DNA from 3 places in the Nocardiopsis tropica genome. Region 2 is predicted to be linked to each of the others. Evidence: riboswitches for the same ligand, from Rfam matches in the RefSeq annotation. Region 2 holds a riboswitch; each other region holds the start of a gene.
The links. A riboswitch is a leader RNA that binds a small molecule or an ion and turns the genes downstream of it on or off. The one in region 2 is predicted to bind cobalamin.
Positions count from the first base shown of each region.

Region 1: it holds a riboswitch for cobalamin, as region 2 does, so the genes downstream of both, ACFQBR_RS14450 (ribonucleoside-diphosphate reductase subunit alpha) here and ACFQBR_RS13430 (VWA domain-containing protein) in region 2, are expected to answer to the same signal.
Region 3: it holds a riboswitch for cobalamin, as region 2 does, so the genes downstream of both, metE (5-methyltetrahydropteroyltriglutamate--homocysteine S-methyltransferase) here and ACFQBR_RS13430 (VWA domain-containing protein) in region 2, are expected to answer to the same signal.

Region 1 covers NZ_JBHSUF010000008.1:66,154-72,171, forward strand. Annotated here, with positions in the region: gene ACFQBR_RS14435 (sigma-70 family RNA polymerase sigma factor) at 1-303, shown strand, start outside; gene ACFQBR_RS14440 (NYN domain-containing protein) at 502-2,163, shown strand; gene ACFQBR_RS14445 (hypothetical protein) at 2,191-2,763, shown strand; cobalamin riboswitch at 3,189-3,379, shown strand; gene ACFQBR_RS14450 (ribonucleoside-diphosphate reductase subunit alpha) at 3,537-6,018, shown strand, end outside.
Region 2 covers NZ_JBHSUF010000007.1:186,951-192,968, reverse strand. Annotated here, with positions in the region: gene cobO (cob(I)yrinic acid a,c-diamide adenosyltransferase) at 1-603, opposite strand, end outside; gene ACFQBR_RS13430 (VWA domain-containing protein) at 603-2,717, opposite strand; cobalamin riboswitch at 2,745-2,881, opposite strand; gene cbiE (precorrin-6y C5,15-methyltransferase (decarboxylating) subunit CbiE) at 2,938-4,176, shown strand; gene ACFQBR_RS13420 (cobalt-precorrin-4/precorrin-4 C(11)-methyltransferase) at 4,159-4,941, opposite strand; gene ACFQBR_RS13415 (precorrin-2 C(20)-methyltransferase) at 4,926-6,018, opposite strand, start outside.
Region 3 covers NZ_JBHSUF010000001.1:376,797-382,814, forward strand. Annotated here, with positions in the region: gene ACFQBR_RS01580 (polysaccharide deacetylase family protein) at 1-1,522, opposite strand, end outside; gene ACFQBR_RS01585 (polysaccharide deacetylase family protein) at 1,694-3,247, opposite strand; cobalamin riboswitch at 3,510-3,684, shown strand; gene metE (5-methyltetrahydropteroyltriglutamate--homocysteine S-methyltransferase) at 3,845-6,018, shown strand, end outside.

The sequences.
Region 1 (6,018 bases), on a different contig from region 2:
GGTCTGCTCCCCGCCGCGGTGCCCTCCCACGTGGACGTGGTGGCCTGGGAGGGCGACGCCGACCTGCGGGGGGACCGGGTGACGGTGGACGGCCGCGCGGTCGCCCCGAGCGGCGGGTACGGGGAGGAGGACAACGCCTTCGCGAGTTCCGCGCGCGGGGCCGTGGGGGACCCCTTCACCTTCGGTACCGACGTCGTACGATTCGACCCAGTACTCGGCAGGGAAACGGATATCCGAATCCTCTCCGAACAGGACGCGGTGCTGGTCGGCGTCGTGGCGCTGACCGCCCCGATGCGTACCTGAAGTCCGGTATTCGCGACGGGTTTCCCGGCAGGCCCGGGCGGCTGGAAAAGCTCGCCCCTCAACGGGATCTCGCCTGTGTGTAGTGGGTCCATAACTTTCCGTATTCAAAGAGGGCACGCAAAACCAGACAGACTTGGCTAGGCTGTGCCCCGGTCATGGATATGGCCCCAGAGTCAAAAGGGAAGGGGGCGGTGTCACGTGGACCGCTGCGCGTTGTTCGTTGACGCGGGATACCTTCTCGCGGACGGCGCGATGGCCGTGCACGGAACCCGCAACCGGGACTCCGTCTCCTGGGACTACTCCGGACTCGTCCAGTTCCTCAACGAGGTCGCACGGGACCGCACCGGTCTTCCGCTGCTGCGTTGCTACTGGTACGAGGCCGTCGCCGACGAGCGGCGCTCCCAGGAGCAGGACGGCATCGCCGACATCCCCGGCGTCAAGTTCCGTGCCGCGAGGATACGGCCCGGCCGCCGCGAGGGCGTGGAGAGTTATGTCCAGCGCGACATCACCACGCTGGCACGCACCGGCGTCCTGTGCGACGCCGTCCTGGTCAGCGGTGACGAGGACATGGCTTCCGTCGTCGCCGACGTCCAGGACATGGGCGTGCGCGTCACCGTCGTGCACGTGTCCGTCGAGGGCAACTGGACCATCTCCCGGGCCCTGCGCCGGGAGTGCGACGACCTCATCGAGATCGGGGCGGGCCACCTGCGCCCGCACGTCAACCTCCTCTCCAGCAGCGGCTCCTCCCAGGAGACCGCGGCCAAGACCACGACGCCGTTCGCCAACGGCCGGGCCCGTTCCGCGCCCGAGACGCCGCGGCAGCCCGTCGCGGCCCAGCCCGGCGGCGCCCGGGTCGACCCGGTGGGATCCTCCAGCGGCGGCCTGGAGGCGATGTTCGCGGGGACCGGGGGCCAGCCCGTCCCCCAGGGCAGCGCCATGGACCAGCTGCGCGCCATGCGGAGGTCCCTCGCGCAGCAGCGCGGCGGGGACCACCTCGTCGGACCGGGGGGCGACGGCGGCCAGCAGCCGGGCGGCATCGACGCCAACGGATTCCCGTCCGGCGGGCAGACCCCGCCCGGCACGGGCGGCGGCTCCTACCCCGGCCACTCGGTGACCGGGGGCCACCCCGCCCACAACGGGCAGCAGGGCTATCCCGTCACCGACGGGCACCCGTCGATGCGCGGCGCGGACCCCAGCGGCTACGGCATGCCCGGGAGGCCGGCCTCCGGATCGGGGCCGATGACCGGAGCGCAGCCCTCCTTCAACGGCACGGGACCCCAGCAGTCCTTCGCCGCGGGGACGGGGCCGCAGCGCTCCTTCGCGTCGGACGGCCAACCCGGCCACGCGCCACCTCCGAGAAGCGCCCCACCCCAGGACCCACGGCAGGACCCGCGCTACGGGGGTGGGGACGGCTCCGGATTCGGGGGAGCGGCCGACGCAAACCCTACCTATGGGACCAGTACGGAAACTGACACCGCTCACCGCGGTGGGGCAGCCTCCCCCTACGGGGGGCCGCCACCTACTGGTCCCGAACCCGCCAGCCGGTTCAGCGCCGGCGGCTACCAGGAATCCCGTCCCAGTCCTGGATATCCACAGCAGACACGTCCCGCCGCGCATACCGTTGACGAAGCGGTGCATGTCGCGCACAAGGAAGGGAACGACTTCGCGGAGTCGATCGCTCGCGAGGCGCCCGCCCTGTGGGTGGAGGCCGTACTCGCCCGCAGGCCCAGGATGCCCTCCGACCTGGAGGCGCGCCTGCTCCAGGGCTCCTCGCTGCCGATCGACCACCTGTTGCGTGACGAGGTCCGTGACGGACTGCGCCAGGGGTTCTGGCAGGCCCTGGAGCGGGCCAGGTCCTGACAGGGCGCGCGGGAGTGCGAGTAGGGGATGGGGGCGATGCGGTTGACCCACGTGACGACGGCAGAACTCGACCGTTGGGAATTCCACGCTGTCCGGTCCGGTGAGCACGGACGGGTCGCCGCCCAACTCCTGGACCTGGCCAACCGGGTCGACGCGGGGAGCGAGGTCTCGCGCGCGGAGCTGTTCGTGCGCGCGGGGGAGCAGTGGGAGATCGCCCAGGAGTTCGAGCGCGCCTGCTCGGCCTACCAGAGGGCGATCGACGACGGCGGGGCCACGGTGATCGACGCCCGCGCGCTCAGCGCCGGGGCACTCCTGCAACTGGACGAGGTCGACCAGGCCTACGCCCACCTCAAACGCCTGGAGGGCGAGGATCCGCCCGGACTCCAGACCTTCATCCACGTCGCGGAGGCACTGTACGCGCACGACGACCTGGAGGGCGCCGAGCGGTGGGCGACGGTCGGCGCGCACCGGTTCCTCGACCGGGCCTCCTCGCCCTACGTCCGCGACCTCCTGGTGGAGCTCCTGCGCATCCGGTTCCGCATCCGCACCGACCTGGGGCTGTCCGAGGACCGGCTGGACCGCAGACTCGACGAGGAGTGACCCCGGCCGTCCGGCCCGGCGGAGTGAGCTTTCCGACGTGCGGGCGCGCCGCCGACACGCCCGGGGCGGTGGAGGCACGGATCTCCGCCCGGCCGCTCCGGTCCGGGGCCGGCCGCCGCGGACACGGCCGTGTGGTCAGCGGCACCGGTTCGCCGGGCGCCGCCCGAACCGCCTCGGAAGCGGCGTTCCGGGCGTTCGGCCGCCCCTCGGGGGGCGCTCCCGGTCCCGGGGAGCCCCGGCGACGATCTAGGCTGTGTCCGGTCGCCTCCCAGCTGCCCCGACGAGGCGCGACATCCCCCTGAACCGGGTGCCCGAGGCCCTCTCATACCACGGCCCACGCGTGTGTTCGACGATCGTCGAAGAATCCGAGAAATCGATGACACGCCATCATCTTGCGGTGTTCCAACGCAGGGCCCCCTAGATGTAGTATCTGTCCCGCTGGTGGTTCACCCCTCGGGGTGAGGCAAGAGGGAACCCGGTGCGAAGCCGGGGCTGCCCCGCAGCGGTAAGTGGGAACGAAGCCGTCACAGGCACTGGGGACCCCCGAAGGCCCCGGGAAGCGACGGTGCGTAGGCCGCCCACGAGCCCGAAGACCTGCCACCGGTGCGCACGTGAACGTGCGCCGACGACGGGGCTTCGAGGGTGAGCCGCCGCGACCCACCGGTCGGACGACCGCACGCACCCGGTGCGTCGGTCCCCCGGTGCGTGCCGCGCACCTTGCCCATCGTGTCCCCTCCCCGCCGGGACTCTTCTACCGAGGTTGGAGCCGCTGTATGACCCTTGACGTCGAGGCCGTGCCCGTATCCGTTCGGCCCGAGCCGACCAACGAGGGCGCGCCCCCCGCCGCCGTCGACCGGATCGAGCACGTCGTGACCGAGGCCTGTGCGAGGCTCACCGGTGTTTCGGCGGAGAAGGTCCTCACCGAGGCCCGCCGCGGCTTCTACCCCGGCATCCCCGACTCCGAGGTCGAGCTCGCCCTGGTCATGGCCGCCCGCAGCTTCGTGGAGGTCGACCCGGACTACTCGTTCGTGGCCGCCCGCCTGCTGCTGGACAAGCTGCGCCGCGAGGCCCTCACCTTCATCAGCGGCGCCCCCGACGCCGCCGGGCAGTCCGAGATGGGCGAGCGCTACGCCGCCTACCTGGCCGCCTACGTCAGCCGCGGCATCGACCTGGGCCAGCTCGACCCGGCGCTCGCCGGGTTCGACCTGGAGCGCCTGGGCGCCGCCCTGCGCCCCGAGCGCGACGAGCAGTTCACCTTCCTCGGCATCCAGACCCTCTACGACCGCTACTTCCTGCACAGCGACGAGGTCCGCTACGAGCTGCCGCAGGCGTTCTTCATGCGCGTCGCCATGGGGCTGGCCCTCAACGAGGACGACCGCGAGGCCCGCGCCATCGAGTTCTACGAGCTGCTGTCCTCGTTCGACTTCATGGCCTCCACGCCCACCCTGTTCAACGCCGGCACGGTGCGCGCGCAGCTGTCCTCCTGCTTCCTCACCACCGTCGGCGACGACCTCCAGGCCATCTTCCACGGCATCAGCAACAACGCGATGCTGTCCAAGTACTCGGGCGGGCTCGGCAACGACTGGACCCCGGTGCGCGGCCTCGGCTCGCACATCCGCGGCACCAACGGCAAGAGCCAGGGCGTCGTCCCGTTCCTGAAGATCGCCAACGACACCGCCGTCGCGGTCAACCAGGGCGGCAAGCGCAAGGGCGCCGTGTGCGCCTACCTGGAGACCTGGCACATCGACATCGAGGAGTTCCTCGACCTCCGCAAGAACACCGGCGACGACCGCCGCCGCACCCACGACATGAACACCGCGAACTGGGTTCCGGACCTGTTCATGCAGCGTGTGGAGCAGGGCGGCAGCTGGACCCTGTTCTCGCCGGACGAGGTCCCCGACCTGCACGACAAGTACGGCACCGACTTCGCCGAGGCCTACGAGAAGTACGAGGCCGCCGCCGAGGAGGGCCGGATCAAGGTCGCCAAGAAGATCCCCGCGGTCGACCTCTGGCGTCGCATGCTGACCATGCTGTTCGAGACCGGGCACCCCTGGATCACCTTCAAGGACCCGTCCAACCTGCGCTCGCCGCAGCAGCACGTCGGCGTCGTGCACTCCTCCAACCTGTGCACCGAGATCACGCTGAACACCAGCGCCGACGAGGTCGCCGTCTGCAACCTGGGCTCGGTCAACCTGGCCCAGCACGTGGGCCCCGACGGCCTGGACGCCGAGCGCCTGCGCCGCACCGTCCGCACCGCCGTGCGCATGCTCGACAACGTCATCGACGTGAACTTCTACACGATCCCCGAGGCGCGCCGCGCGAACATGCGCCACCGCCCCGTGGGCCTCGGCCTGATGGGCTTCCAGGACGCCCTGTTCAAGCTGCGCACCCCGTTCGCCTCCGAGGGCGCGGTGACGTTCGCCGACGAGAGCATGGAGCTGATCAGCTACTACGCCATCGAGGCGTCCATGGAGCTGGCCTCCGAGCGCGGCGCCTACGAGTCCTTCGAGGGCTCGCTGTGGAGCCGGGGCGTCCTGCCGATCGACTCGCTGCGGCTCCTCGCCGACTCCCGCGGCGGCGACCTGGACATGGACCGGGGCGAGACCCTCGACTGGGACTCGCTGCGCGAGCGCGTGAGGTCCACCGGGATGCGCAACTCCAACGTGATGGCGATCGCGCCCACCGCGACCATCGCCAACATCACCGGTGTCGGCCAGTCGATCGAGCCGCTCTACCGGAACCTGTACGTCAAGTCGAACATGTCCGGCGACTTCACCGTCGTCAACCCGTACCTGGTCCGGGACCTCAAGGCGCGCGGCCTGTGGGACGACGACATGGTCTCGGCGCTGAAGATGCACGACGGCAGCCTCGGCGCCATCGACCGCGTCCCGGACGACCTCAAGGCGCTGTACGCGACCGCGTTCGAGGTCGACCCCGAGTGGCTGGTGGACGCGGGATCGCGCCGCCAGAAGTGGATCGACCAGGCCCAGTCCCTGAACCTGTACATGGCGGCCCCGAGCGGCAGGAAGCTCGACACCCTGTACCGCCGCGCGTGGCGCTCCGGTCTCAAGACCACCTACTACCTGCGTTCGCAGAGCGCCACGCACGTGGAGAAGAGCACGCTCAAGGGCACCGACGGCCGCCTCAACTCGGTCGCCGCGACCCCGAGCGCCCCGGCGCCCGCCCCCGTCCCCGTCCCCGAGCCGGTCGCGGCGCCCGCCGCCGTGAACACCGAGGTCGAGGACGAGTTCGAGA
Region 2 (6,018 bases):
CCCCCGCTGGCCCTTGCGGCCCGCGTCCATCGGGTGCTTGACCTTGGTCATCTCGGTGACCAGGTCCGCCGCCTCCAGGAGTTCGGGGGCGGCGCGGCGGCCCGTGACGATCACGTGCTGGCGGCCCGGACGGTCGCGCAGGGCGGTCACGACGTCCCCGACGTCGACCCACCCCCAGTGGATCGGGTAGGTGAACTCGTCGAGGATGAGCAGGTCGTGCGTCTGCTCGGCGAGCCTGCGCTTGATCTCCGCCCATCCCTCGGCCGCGTCCGCCGCGTGGTCCTCGTCGCTGCCCCGGCGGCGGCTCCAGGACCAGCCCGAGCCCATCTTGTGCCACTCCACGGGACCGCCCTCGCCGGTCTCCTCGTGCAGCCTCCCCAGGCGTTCGAGCACGGTCTGCTCGCCGATGCGCCACTTCGCCGACTTCACGAACTGGAACACCCCGATCCGCCAGCCCTGGTTCCAGCCGCGCAGCGCGAGCCCGAACGCGGCGGTCGACTTGCCCTTGCCGTCCCCGGTGTGGACGGCGAGCACGGGCTGGTTGCGGCGCTGCCGGGTGGTGAGCCCGTCGTCGGGGACGACGGACGGTCTGCCCTGGGGCATCAGGCGGCCCTCTCTCTCACGGCGTTTCCCAAGGCGTCGGCGCTGACCTCGTCGACGGGCAGGTGTTCGGCGCCCATGCGGGCGGCGAGGGCGGCGGCCAGGCCCAGGCGCAGCGGGCCGGACTCGCCGTCCACGACGACGGTGGCCACACCCAGGCCGGCGACGTGGTCGGCGGCCTGCAGCGACCGGCCGACCGCTCCCCGTCCGCCGGTGGCCCGGCCGTCGGTCACCAGGACGAGCAGGGGGCGCTGCCTCGGGTCGCGCAGGCGCTCGCGCCGCAGGACCCGGGCGGCCTCCAGCAGGCCCTCGGCGAGCGGTGTGCGCCCCCCGGCGGGCAGTGCGTCCAGGCGGGCGGCGGCGGTGTCCACCGAACGGGTCGGGGGCAGCACCAGGTCGGCCGCCGTCCCCCGGAAGGTCACGAGCCCGACCTTGTCGCGGCGCCGGTAGGCGTCCAACAGCAGGGACAGGATGGCGGTCTTGACCTCGCCCATGCGCTTGCGCGCCGCCATGGAGCCGGAGGCGTCGACGCAGAACAGCACCAGGTTGCTCTCCTGGCCCTCGCGCACCGCGACGCGCAGGTCGCCGGGGAGCAGGCCGATCCGGCCGCCGCCGTGCGGGCGGGAGGCCGCCGCCCTGACGGTCTCGACCAGGTGGAGCGGGCCGCCGGAACCCCCGCCGGGCGGTGCTGCCCCGATCCGGCGGCCCCGGGCGCCGAGGGCGCGGCTGCGCCGGCCGTCGGCGCCGGTCCCCGTGCCCCGCGCGGTGAACGTCCGGGGGCGGTAGGGGGCGCCCGCCCCGACCGTGGTGCCGGCCGTGGGCTCGGGCCCGGCCCCGTCCCGCTCGGCGTCCCCGCGGTCCCGGGGGGCTTCCGCCTCCCGGGCGTTCTCCGGCCCACGGGGCGGGACGGAGGACCGGTCCGGTTCGCCGGCGCCGACCTCCGGGGGCCGGGAGGGGGCCCCGTCCGCGTCCTCGGGGGCGCCGTCCCCGCCGTCCCCGCCGTCATCGGCGGGGGAAGCGGGGTCGTCGGAGCCGGTGGGGCCGTCGGAGCCGCCCGGCGGCTCGGGGCCGTCCGGCGGCGGCTCCTCGTCCCCCAGGACGCGGTCGAGGAGCTCCTCGTCGAGGCCCGGCGCGTCGAAGGGGTTGCGCCGGCGCCGGTGCGGCAGGGCCAGCAGGGCCGCGCGGCGGATGTCGGCCAGGGAGACCGAGGTCCGGCCCTCCCAGGCGGCGTGCGCCAGGGCCGTGCGCGCGGTCACGATGTCGGCGCGCAGGCCGTCGACCTCGAACGCCGCGCACACCTGCGCGATCTTCAGCAGCGCGGCGTCGGACAGCCGGGCGCGCCGGGCCGTCTCCCGGGCCGCCGCGATGCGCTCGGCGAGGGCCTTCTCGGCCCGGTCGTAGCGTTCGGAGAAGGCGGCGGCGTCGGCGTCGTAGGCCATGCGCCTGCGGACCACCTCCACGCGTGCGGCGGGGTCGGAGGGCGCGGCGACCTCGACGGTCAGCCCGAACCGGTCCAGGAGCTGCGGGCGCAGCTCGCCCTCCTCGGGGTTCATCGTCCCGATGAGCAGGAAGCGCGCGGCGTGCTCCACGGAGAACCCGTCGCGCTCCACGGTCACCCGGCCGGTCGCGGCGGCGTCCAGGAGGAGGTCGACCAGGTGGTCGTGGAGCAGGTTGACCTCGTCCACGTAGAGGAGGCCGCGGTGGCCGCGCGCCAGCAGCCCGGGTTCGTAGGCGACCCGGCCGTGCGTGAGCGCCTGTTCCAGGTGCAGCGAGCCCAGGACGCGGTCCTCGGTGGCGCCCACCGGCAGTTCGACCAGGCGCACCGGGCGGCGCTCCACGGCCGTGCCGGGAGGGAAGGGACCGTCCGGCGACTTCTGCGCGGGGTCGGCGGGGTCGACGGAGAAGCGGTCGCCCCGGTAGACCTCGACCGGGGGCAGGAGGGGGGCCAGGGCCCGCACCGCGGTGGACTTGGCGGTGCCCTTCTGGCCGCGGACCAGGACGCCGCCGATCTCGGGGGAGACGCTGGCCAGGACGAGGGCCAGGCCCAGGTCGTCGAGCGGTTCGGCGTCGCAGCCGACGATCGCCGAGAAGGGATAGTGGGACGTCCGCAATGGCATGTGAGGCTCCCGCTCGTTTCGCCATCGGTCATGGGCGGGTGCGGGGCCGGTCTTCGGACTCACCGAGTCCTCCTGTACGGAGGCTCGGCTCACCGCAGCGGGCCTGTGCCGGATTCTCACCGGGCTTCCCAGATTCTCCCCGGACGCCGTCCCCACCGTTTCCGATGGCTGGGCAGCCGGGGCACCTCGCACCTTCGGCCGCCACGATAGCGTCCTGCCCATGAAGGTCGAGATGTCCCCTCCCCGAATCACCGTCGTCGGCATCGGCGCCGACGGCTGGCCGGGCGTGCCCGAGAGGCTGCGCGGGCTGGTCCTGGCGGCCGACACGGTGCTGGGCGGGCCCAGGCACCTCGCCATGCTGCCGCGGGCACCGGGCCAGCGGCGCCGGGCCTGGCCCTCCCCGCTGCGCGAGGGCCTGCCGGACCTGCTCGCCTCCCTGGAGGGCCGCGCCGTCGTCGCACTGGCCTCCGGCGACCCCCTGGTCTCGGGCATCGGCAGCACGCTGATCGACCTGCTCGGAGCGGACGCGGTGCGCGTGGAACCGGCCGTCTCCTCGGTCGCCCTGGCCCGCGCCCGGATGGGGTGGCCGGCGGAGGGGAGCACGGTGCTGTCCCTGGTGGGGCGAGACCCGCACCTGCTGATGCGCGACCTGGCCCCGGGACGCCGCGTCCTGGTGCTCTCCTCGGACGCCGCCACCCCCGGGACGGTCGCCGCCCTGCTGGTCGGAGCGGGCTACGGCGGCAGCCGGATGACCGTCCTCGGCGACCTGGGGGCGGCCGGGGAGTCGCGGTCGGCGAGCAAGGCCCGCGACTGGCTCGGCTCCCCTCCGGAGGAGGTGCCCCGGCTGCACGTACTGGCGCTGGAGCTCTCCGGGCCGACGGGCCTCGGACTGGTCGCCGGGCTGCCCGACGACGCGTTCGAGCACGACGGCCAGCTCACCAAGCGGGACCTGCGCGCCTCGGCGCTGGCCCGGCTGGCGCCCTCCCCGGGGCAGCACCTGTGGGACGTGGGCGCGGGCGCGGGCTCGGTCGGCATCGAGTGGATGCGCGCCCACCCCTCGTGCACGGCCACGGCGGTGGAGGCCGACGCCGGGCGCGCCGAGCGGATCGGCCGCAACGCCGACAGGCTCGGCGTCCCGGGCCTGCGCGTGGTCGCCGGCCGTGCGCCGGACGCGCTGGAGGGGCTGGCCCCGCCCGACGCGGTGTTCGTCGGCGGCGGCGCGACCCGGCCCGGCGTGCTCGACGCCTGCCTGGAGGCGCTGATACCGGGCGGCCGACTCGTGGTGCACGGGGTGACGCTGGAGACCGAGCGGCTGCTCGCGGACGCCTACCGGCGCCACGGCGGGGAGCTGACCCGCACCGCCGTGGAGACCGCCGCGCCCATCGGCGCGTTCACCGGATGGTCCCCCGCCCGCACCGTCACCCAGTGGAGCCTGGCCACGTCACCCGGAAGCGCCTGACGAGGGGGCGGCGCCCCTGGGCCGCGCGGGGTCGTACAGGTAGGACTCACCGCCCCCCTCGGGGTCGAGCGCCCACCCGACCAGGACCACCGCCGCCTGCCGGAGCCCCGCCTCCTCCACCAGGCCGGCGACGGTGGAGACCGTCCCGCGCAGCACCGCCTCCTCCGGCTGGCTGGCCCGGTACACGACCACCGCGGGACAGTCCGCGCCGTAGGCGGGGACGATCTCGGCCATGAGCTCCCGCACCCGCCGGATCGCCAGGTGCAGCACCAGCGTGGCCCGCGTCGCCGCGAACGCGCCCAGCGCCTCGGTCTCCGGCATCGCCGTCGACCGGGCGCCGGTCCGGGTCAGCACCACCGACTGGGCCACCAGCGGCACGGTCAGCTCTCGGCCCACCAGCGCCGAGGCGGCCGCGTAGGCGGGCACCCCCGGCGTGACGTCCCACGGGACCCCGTGCGCGTCGAGCCTCCGGGTCTGCTCGGCCAGCGCCGAGTACAGCGAGGGGTCCCCGGAGGTCAGCCGTACGACGTCCCGGTCCGCGGCGTGCGCGGCGACCAGGCGTTCGGTGATGCGGTCCAGGTCCAGACCCTGGGTGTCGACCAGTTCCGCGCCGGGGGCGCAGTGGGAGAGGACCCCGGGGTCCAGGTACGTGCCGGGGTAGAGGACGACGTCGGCCGCGTTGAGCATGCGCGTGGCGCGGACGGTGAGCAGGTCGGCGGCTCCGGGCCCCGCCCCCACGAAGTGCACGGTCACGGCTGCACCCACCTCGGCGTCCAGACCCGGCCCGCCCCGGAGACGCGGGTGCCGGAGGCGCCGACGATGAGCAGGCAGCGCATGTCGACTCCGGCGGGGTCGAGCTCCCCGAGCGTGGTCACCGCCAGGGACTCGCCCTCCCTGCCGACGCTCCGTCCGACGACGACCACGGTGTCGGGCTTGCGGTGCTCCAGCAGGACCTCGCGGGCGGCGGCGACCTGCCCGGTCCGCGAGCGCGAGGCCGGGTTGTAGATCGCCAGCGCCAGGTCGGCCTCGGCGACGGCGCGCAGGCGCCGTTCGATCACCTCCCAGGGCTTGAGCCGGTCCGACAGGCTCATCACCGCGAAGTCACCGCCGACGGGGGCGCCCGCCCGGGCGGCGACCGCCTGCACGGCGCTGACGCCCGGCAGCACCCGGACCGGGACGTCCCGGTAGGCGGGGTCCTCGGCCGCCTCGAACACGGCGGTGGCCATGCCGAACACACCGGCGTCCCCGCCCGAGACCACCGCCACGCTCTCCCCGTCGCGGGCGAGCCCGAGGGCGAGGCGGGCGCGGTCGATCTCGACGGTGTTGCCGGAGGCGTGCCGGGTCAGGCCGGCCCGCTGCGGGACCCGGTCGACGTAGGGGCCGTAACCCACCACGTGGTCCACCCCGGCCAGCGCCGCGGAGGCCTCGGGGGTGAGCCAGCGGCCGGGACCGGGCCCCAGGCCGACGACCAGCAGCTCGGCGGCAGGGCCGGCGGGCTCCACGGCCGCGGGTTCCGGCAGGGGCCGGTCGCGCGACCTCCTGCCGTTGCGGCTGTCCCCGGTGACCAGGACCAGGGAGAAGTAGGGCACCGTCGCCGGATCGACCTCGGCCACGGGCAGCCGCCGCTCCCCGTCCATGGAGGCGCGCTCCACGTACACGGCGTGCTCCAGCCGCCCCGCGGACTCCAGCGCCCGGCGCACGGCGGGGAAGGTCCGGCCCAGCTTCATGACCACCGCGGCGTCGGTGTCGGCCAGCCGGCGGGCCAGCTCCGGCTCGGGGAGGGTTCCGGGCAGCACGGTGAGCACGTCGGTCTGCCGGGCCAGCGGGGCCGCCGCCACCGCC
Region 3 (6,018 bases), on a different contig from region 2:
GGTCGCCGACGACCTGGCTGACGGTCGCGAACTCGTAGCCCTCCTCCCGCAGCCGTTCGATGAGCCGCGGTGCGGCGGCCAGGGTCGGCGCGAGCGTGTCGTGCATGAGCACCACCGAGCCCGGCTCGACGTCGTCCATGACGCCGTCCACGATCTCCTCCGGGGACAGGCCGGTCCAGTCCTCGCTGTCCAGGTTCCAGAGGACCTGGGCCATCCCCTGCCTGCCGATCTCCTCGATCACCGGTCCGGAGGTGTCGCCGAACGGCGGCCGGAACAGTTCCACGTCCTGCCCCGTCTGCCGCCGGACCATCGCGCTGACCGCCGCGACCTGCGCGGGGAGCTCCCGGTCGTCGAAGTACTCCGTCATGTGCTCGTGCAGGTCGTTGTGGCTGGCGATCTCGTGCCCCTCCGCGTAGGCGCGCCGGAGCACGCCGGGGCGGGTCAGCGCGGGGTCGCCGTTGAGGAAGAACGTCGCCGACACCTCCTCCTCGGCCAGCAGGTCGAGGAGGGCCGCGGTCCCCTCCGCGGGCCCGTCGTCGTAGGTGAGCGCGACGCACTCGGTCCCCGGGGCCCCGCAGTCCAGGTCCGGGTCGCCGGCGGCGACCACCCCCGGTGCGGTCGGGAGGGACTCCGGGACGGCTCCGGGCGGGTCCACCGCGAGCACGGGCTCCTCCGCCGTCGACGCCTCCCGGGCGCGCTCTCCCAGGTCCGACAGGAGGGGCGCGGCCTCCTCCGACGGCACCACCGCGAGGATCCGGCCCGGTTCCGACGAGGGCGGGTGGCCGACCACCACCGGGGAGAGGTGGCCGTCGTCGAACTCCACGAGCAGGTCGCCGTCGGAGTTGAACCCCATGGAGTCGTAGGTGCGCATGACGGGGTGCAGCCCCTCCGGGTCCACGTCCGGGTTCCCGGCCAGCTCCTCGTGCACGATCCCGTCGAGCCTTCCCAGGGCGTCGTCGTCCGCCAGGAGCTCCGTCGAGTACGCGGTGTGCCCGGTCTCCGCGTCGTACCAGTACGTTCCGTATCCCTGGCGCCGGCCGTGCAGGTCCTCCTCGGTGCGGACCAGGCGCACGCCCAGGACGCCGCTCCCGGCGCCCACGACCTCCCAGTCGACCGCCAGGCGCACGGGGTCGCGGCTGGCCCCGCGGAAGTCCCGCACCTCGCGGTCCACCTGTTCGGCCAGCCGGGAGGCGAACCGGTCGGCCCCCTCGAACACCGGATAGGAGACGTCGATCTCCACGCCGTCCGGCCGGTGGGGGTGGTCGCCGAAGTCCGCGGCGCCACCGGTCCACTCGGCGACCTCCTCGCCGGGTTCGTCCAGGAGCACGGTCATCAGCTCCGGGTCGTCGCCCTCCGCCGCGCCGCCCGTGCCGCAGGCGGTGAACAGCAGCAGCGCCGCCACCGCCGCGCCGGTCCGGTGCGCCGCGCGTCGTGCGGCCCCTCCTGGGCGCCGGGGCCCAGGCCCCCGGTCGAGGCCCCGACGGGGAGCGGTCTGGCCAGGACGGACTCGGCTCGTCGACAACACCGGTCTCCCTCATCCCTGCGCGGGTGCTTACGCGGTTGATGGGAGCAACATAGGGGACGCCGTCCGCGCGCCTGTGGCGGTGACCACATGTGGTCACCGCCACAGGAGGGGGTGCGGGTCCGCACCCGTCCGGAGCGTCGCGGCCGGGGCCGCCGGGCCCCGCGGGCCTCAGGCCGCCTCGTCCCCCTCCGGTTCCCCGCCGTCCCCTTCCGTGTCGGCGGGGGGCTCGGGGGCCCCGTCGACGTAGGCCTCGCCCGGCTCGGTGGCGCCGAGCAGCTGGGAGACGGTGACCATGGTGTAGCCGCGATCGTCCAGTTCCCGGACGATCGCGCGGGAGGCGTCGACCGTCGTGTCGTGGATGTCGTGCATGAGGATGATCGCCCCGGGGGAGGCGCCGTCGACGGCGCGGTCCGCGACCACCGACGACTTGCGGTCCTTCCAGTCGTTGGTGTCGATGCTCCACAGGATCTGGGCCAGGCCCATGTCGGCGGTCACCGAGGCGACCTCCGCGTCGGTGGACCCGTAGGGGGGCCTCATGAGGTCCATGGTGTACCCGGTCTCGCGGTACACCAGGGCCTGCACGGTTTCGAGGTCGGAACGGATCCCGCCCGCTCCGAGCCCGGCCAGGTCGGGGTGGGAGAGGGTGTGGTTGGCCAGTTCGTGGCCCTCCGCGTAGGCGCGCCTCACGGTGCGCGGATCCTCCATGACCGGGTAGCCGGTGACGAAGAACGTCGCGCGGGCGTCGTACTCGGCCAGGATGTCCAGCAGTTCGGGCGTGCGCCCGCCCGGGCCGTCGTCGTAGGTCAGGGCCACGCACTTGGACCCGGGGGCGGAGCAGTCGACGTCCTCGCCCGCGGGCGGCAGGACCCCGGGGACGGCCGTCTCACGGCTGCTCTCCTCCTCCCGGGGCGGGGCCGCGACGGCGAAGTCGCGGACGCCCCGGGTCGCCGAGCGCAGCGCGCGCTCGCCCAGGTCCGACAGCAGGGGGGCGGACTCCGAGGCGGCGACGACGGCGTGGGTCCTGCCCTCTTCCACGGGGGCGACCTGTCCCGCGTCGAACTCCACGACGAGGTCGCCGGCGGGGTTGAACCCCACGGAGTCGTACAGCGAGGCGATCGGGTGCACCGCGTCCGGAGCCGCGGTCCCCGGGAGGGCGTCCCGCACGAGGCCGTTCAGCTCCTCCAGTTCCCCCTGGCCGGCGATCAGGGCGGTGGAGGGGTGGGTCGAGCCGGTGAGGGCGTCGTACCAGTAGGTGGTGTATCCCTCACGGGTCCCCTCGGAGTCGGTCTCCTCACGGGTCACGCGGACCCCGACGATGTCGTCGTTGGCCGCCGTCAGGTTCCACGCGGACTCGAAGGAGACCGCTCCGGGGTTGGCCGCCTCGAAGGCGTCCACCTCGGCGGACAGCGCGCGGTCCAGGAAGTCGCTCAGCGGGTCGGCGTCGGGGACGACCGGGTAGGAGACCTCCGCGGCCACCCCGCCCTCGCGGGCGAGCTCGGCCTCGGCCAGGTCCACCACGTCGTCGGGGTCGACCACCGTCAGCCCGTCGGGCTCGCCGGCGGCGGGCGGGTCCGCCTCCGGTCCGCCGTCCGCCGACCCCGGGTGCGTATCGCTCACGGGTTCGGAGGCGAGCACGCCGGGCGGGGTGACGGCCAGCCAGACCAGCCCCGCGACGACCGCCAGCGCGACCGCGATCGTGGACAGGGGGTGACCGGGGGCCATGGTCGGTTGGGACTGCTTGTTCACCAGGGGTTCTCCACGTACATCTTCAGACGAACGATCGCGGGGAGCACGGGGGAGGACTCGGCCCCGCGACGCTTCATGTCGGTTGTGACGCCGGCCGCGCAACAGGGGTTCGCGCTGATTCCGGCCGGGGGCACAGGGCAGCACGCCGGGTACAGGGGCGGAGGGGTGCTCCCTATACTTGCAGGCGTGGAAGGTACATGCTCCACCCCAGAACCCGGGCCGCGCCCGGAAGGGGAGGGGTGTGTCGCAAGAGGGAACCCGGTGCGACTCCGGGACTGCCCCGCAGCGGTATGAGGGAACGAACGTCGCCATAAGCACTGGTAATCCGGTCGGAAAGGTCGGAAACCGGGAAGCGGCGGCCAGTAGGAGGACGGTGCTCGCGCCGTCCGCGCCCCCGAGTCCGAAGACCTGCCTCCACCCGGCGGCGCACCCGTGCCGCCGGTGGTCCCGTGCCCCGAGGGAGGGCCGAGGAGCGGCGGCAGGCGCACACGCCCACGGCGTGGCCCCGGGCATGCCCGCGTCCTCGCTCACCCCCGTGGCCGGTACCCGGCTTTCGACGAGGGAGAGAAGCTCATGCCCCACACCCCCGAGGCCTCCCGGCCGTCCGTGCGCTCCACCGTGCACGGCTACCCCCGGATCGGCCCGAACCGGGAACTCAAGCGCGCCTGCGAGTCGTACTGGAGGGGCGAGACCGCCGCGGAGGAGCTGGACGGCATCGCCGCCGGCCTGCGCCTGGGCGTCTACGCCCAGCTGCGCGAGGCGGGAGTCGACGACATCCCGTCCAACACGTTCTCGTACTACGACCACGTCCTGGACACCGCGGTCCTGTTCGACCTGGTGCCCTCCCGGTTCGCCTCGCCGGCCGCCGCCGGCGACCGCGACGAGGAGCTGCGCCGCTACTTCGCCCTCGCCCGGGGCGAGCAGGGCGCCCCGCCGCTGGAGATGACCAAGTGGTTCGACACCAACTACCACTACCTGGTCCCCGAGCTGTCGCCGAGCACCCGCCCGCGCCTGGTCGGTGACAAGCCCCTCGCCGAGTTCCGGGAGGCGGCCGAGGCGGGTTTCCCGACCCGCCCGGTCCTGGTCGGCCCGCTCACCTTCCTCCTGCTGGCCAAGGCCGCGGACGACGCCCCCGAGGGCTGGCGCCCCGTCGAGCTGCTCGACCAGCTCCTGGACGCCTACGCCCAGCTCCTCGCCGGCCTCTCCGCCGCGGGGGCCGCCGAGGTGCAGCTGGACGAGCCGATCCTGGCCACCGACGAGGGACGCGCCGCCGTCGGGCTCCTGGAGCGGGTCTGCCGGCGCCTGGGCTCCCTCACCGAGCGCCCCTCCCTCCTGGTCTCGACCTACTTCGGCTCCATCGGGGCGCCCGCACTGCGGGTCCTGAAGGACTCACCGGTGGAGGCCGTCGGCCTGGACCTGGTCACCGACGGCGAGGGCGTCGACGACCTCGTCAAGGTCTCGGGCCTCGGCGGCACCCGCCTGGTCGCCGGGGTGGTGGAGGGCCGCAACGTCTGGCGGACCGACGTCCCGGCCGCCGTGGCCACGCTCGGCACCCTGCTCGCCCTCACGGACGAGCTGACGGTGAGTACGTCCTGCTCGCTCCTGCACGTGCCGATCGACCTCGACGCGGAGACCTCCCTCGCCCCCGAGCTGCGCGAGGCCCTGGCCTTCGCCAAGCAGAAGGCGTACGAGACGGCCCTTCTCGGCCGCGTCCTCTCGGAGGGGGCCGAGGCCGAGTATGCGGCGGGCGGGGCCGGCGGCGGTCCTGGCTTCACGGACGCCCGCGTGCGCGCCCGCCTGGACGCCCTGGGCCCGGACGCCTACGAGCGCCCCCAGGACAGGGGCGCCCCCACGGACACGCCGCTGACCACGACCACCATCGGGTCGTTCCCCCAGACCGCGGAACTGCGCCGCGCCCGCGCCGCGCGCCGCCGGGGCGCCCTGGCGGAGGACGCCTACAAGCAGATCCTCCGGGAGGAGATCGACCGGGTCGTCGCGCTCCAGGAGGAGATCGGACTGGACGTGCTCGTGCACGGCGAGCCCGAGCGCAACGACATGGTCCAGTACTTCGCCGAGCAGCTGGAGGGCTACGCCACCACCGAGAACGGCTGGGTGCAGTCCTACGGTTCGCGGTGCGTCCGCCCGCCGATCCTGTTCGGCGACGTCTCGCGCCCCGAGCCGATGACCGTCGAGTGGATCACCTACGCCCAGTCGCGCACCGACAAGCCGGTCAAGGGCATGCTGACCGGCCCGGTGACCATGCTCGCCTGGTCGTTCGTGCGCACCGACCAGCCGCTGGGCGACACCGCCCGCCAGGTGGGCCTGGCGCTGAGGGACGAGGTCGCCGACCTGGAGCGCGCGGGCATCCGCCACATCCAGGTGGACGAGGCGGCCCTGCGCGAGCTCCTGCCGCTGCGCGAGGAGCGGCGCGCCGCCTACCTGGACTGGGCGGTGAACTCCTTCCGCCTGGCCACGTCCGGTGTGTCGCCGTCCACGACGATCCACACGCACATGTGCTACTCGGAGTTCGGCCTCATCGTCGGCGGCATCGAGGCGCTGGACGCCGACGTGACCAGCGTCGAGGCCGCCCGCTCCCGGATGGAGCTGGTGGAGGACCTGGGCCGCCGCGGCTACAAGCGGGGGATCGGGCCCGGCGTGTACGACATCCACTCACCGCGGGTGCCGTCCGTGGAGGAGATCGAGGGCTCGCTGAGGCTGGCCGTCGCGCACATCGACGCCGGGAGCCT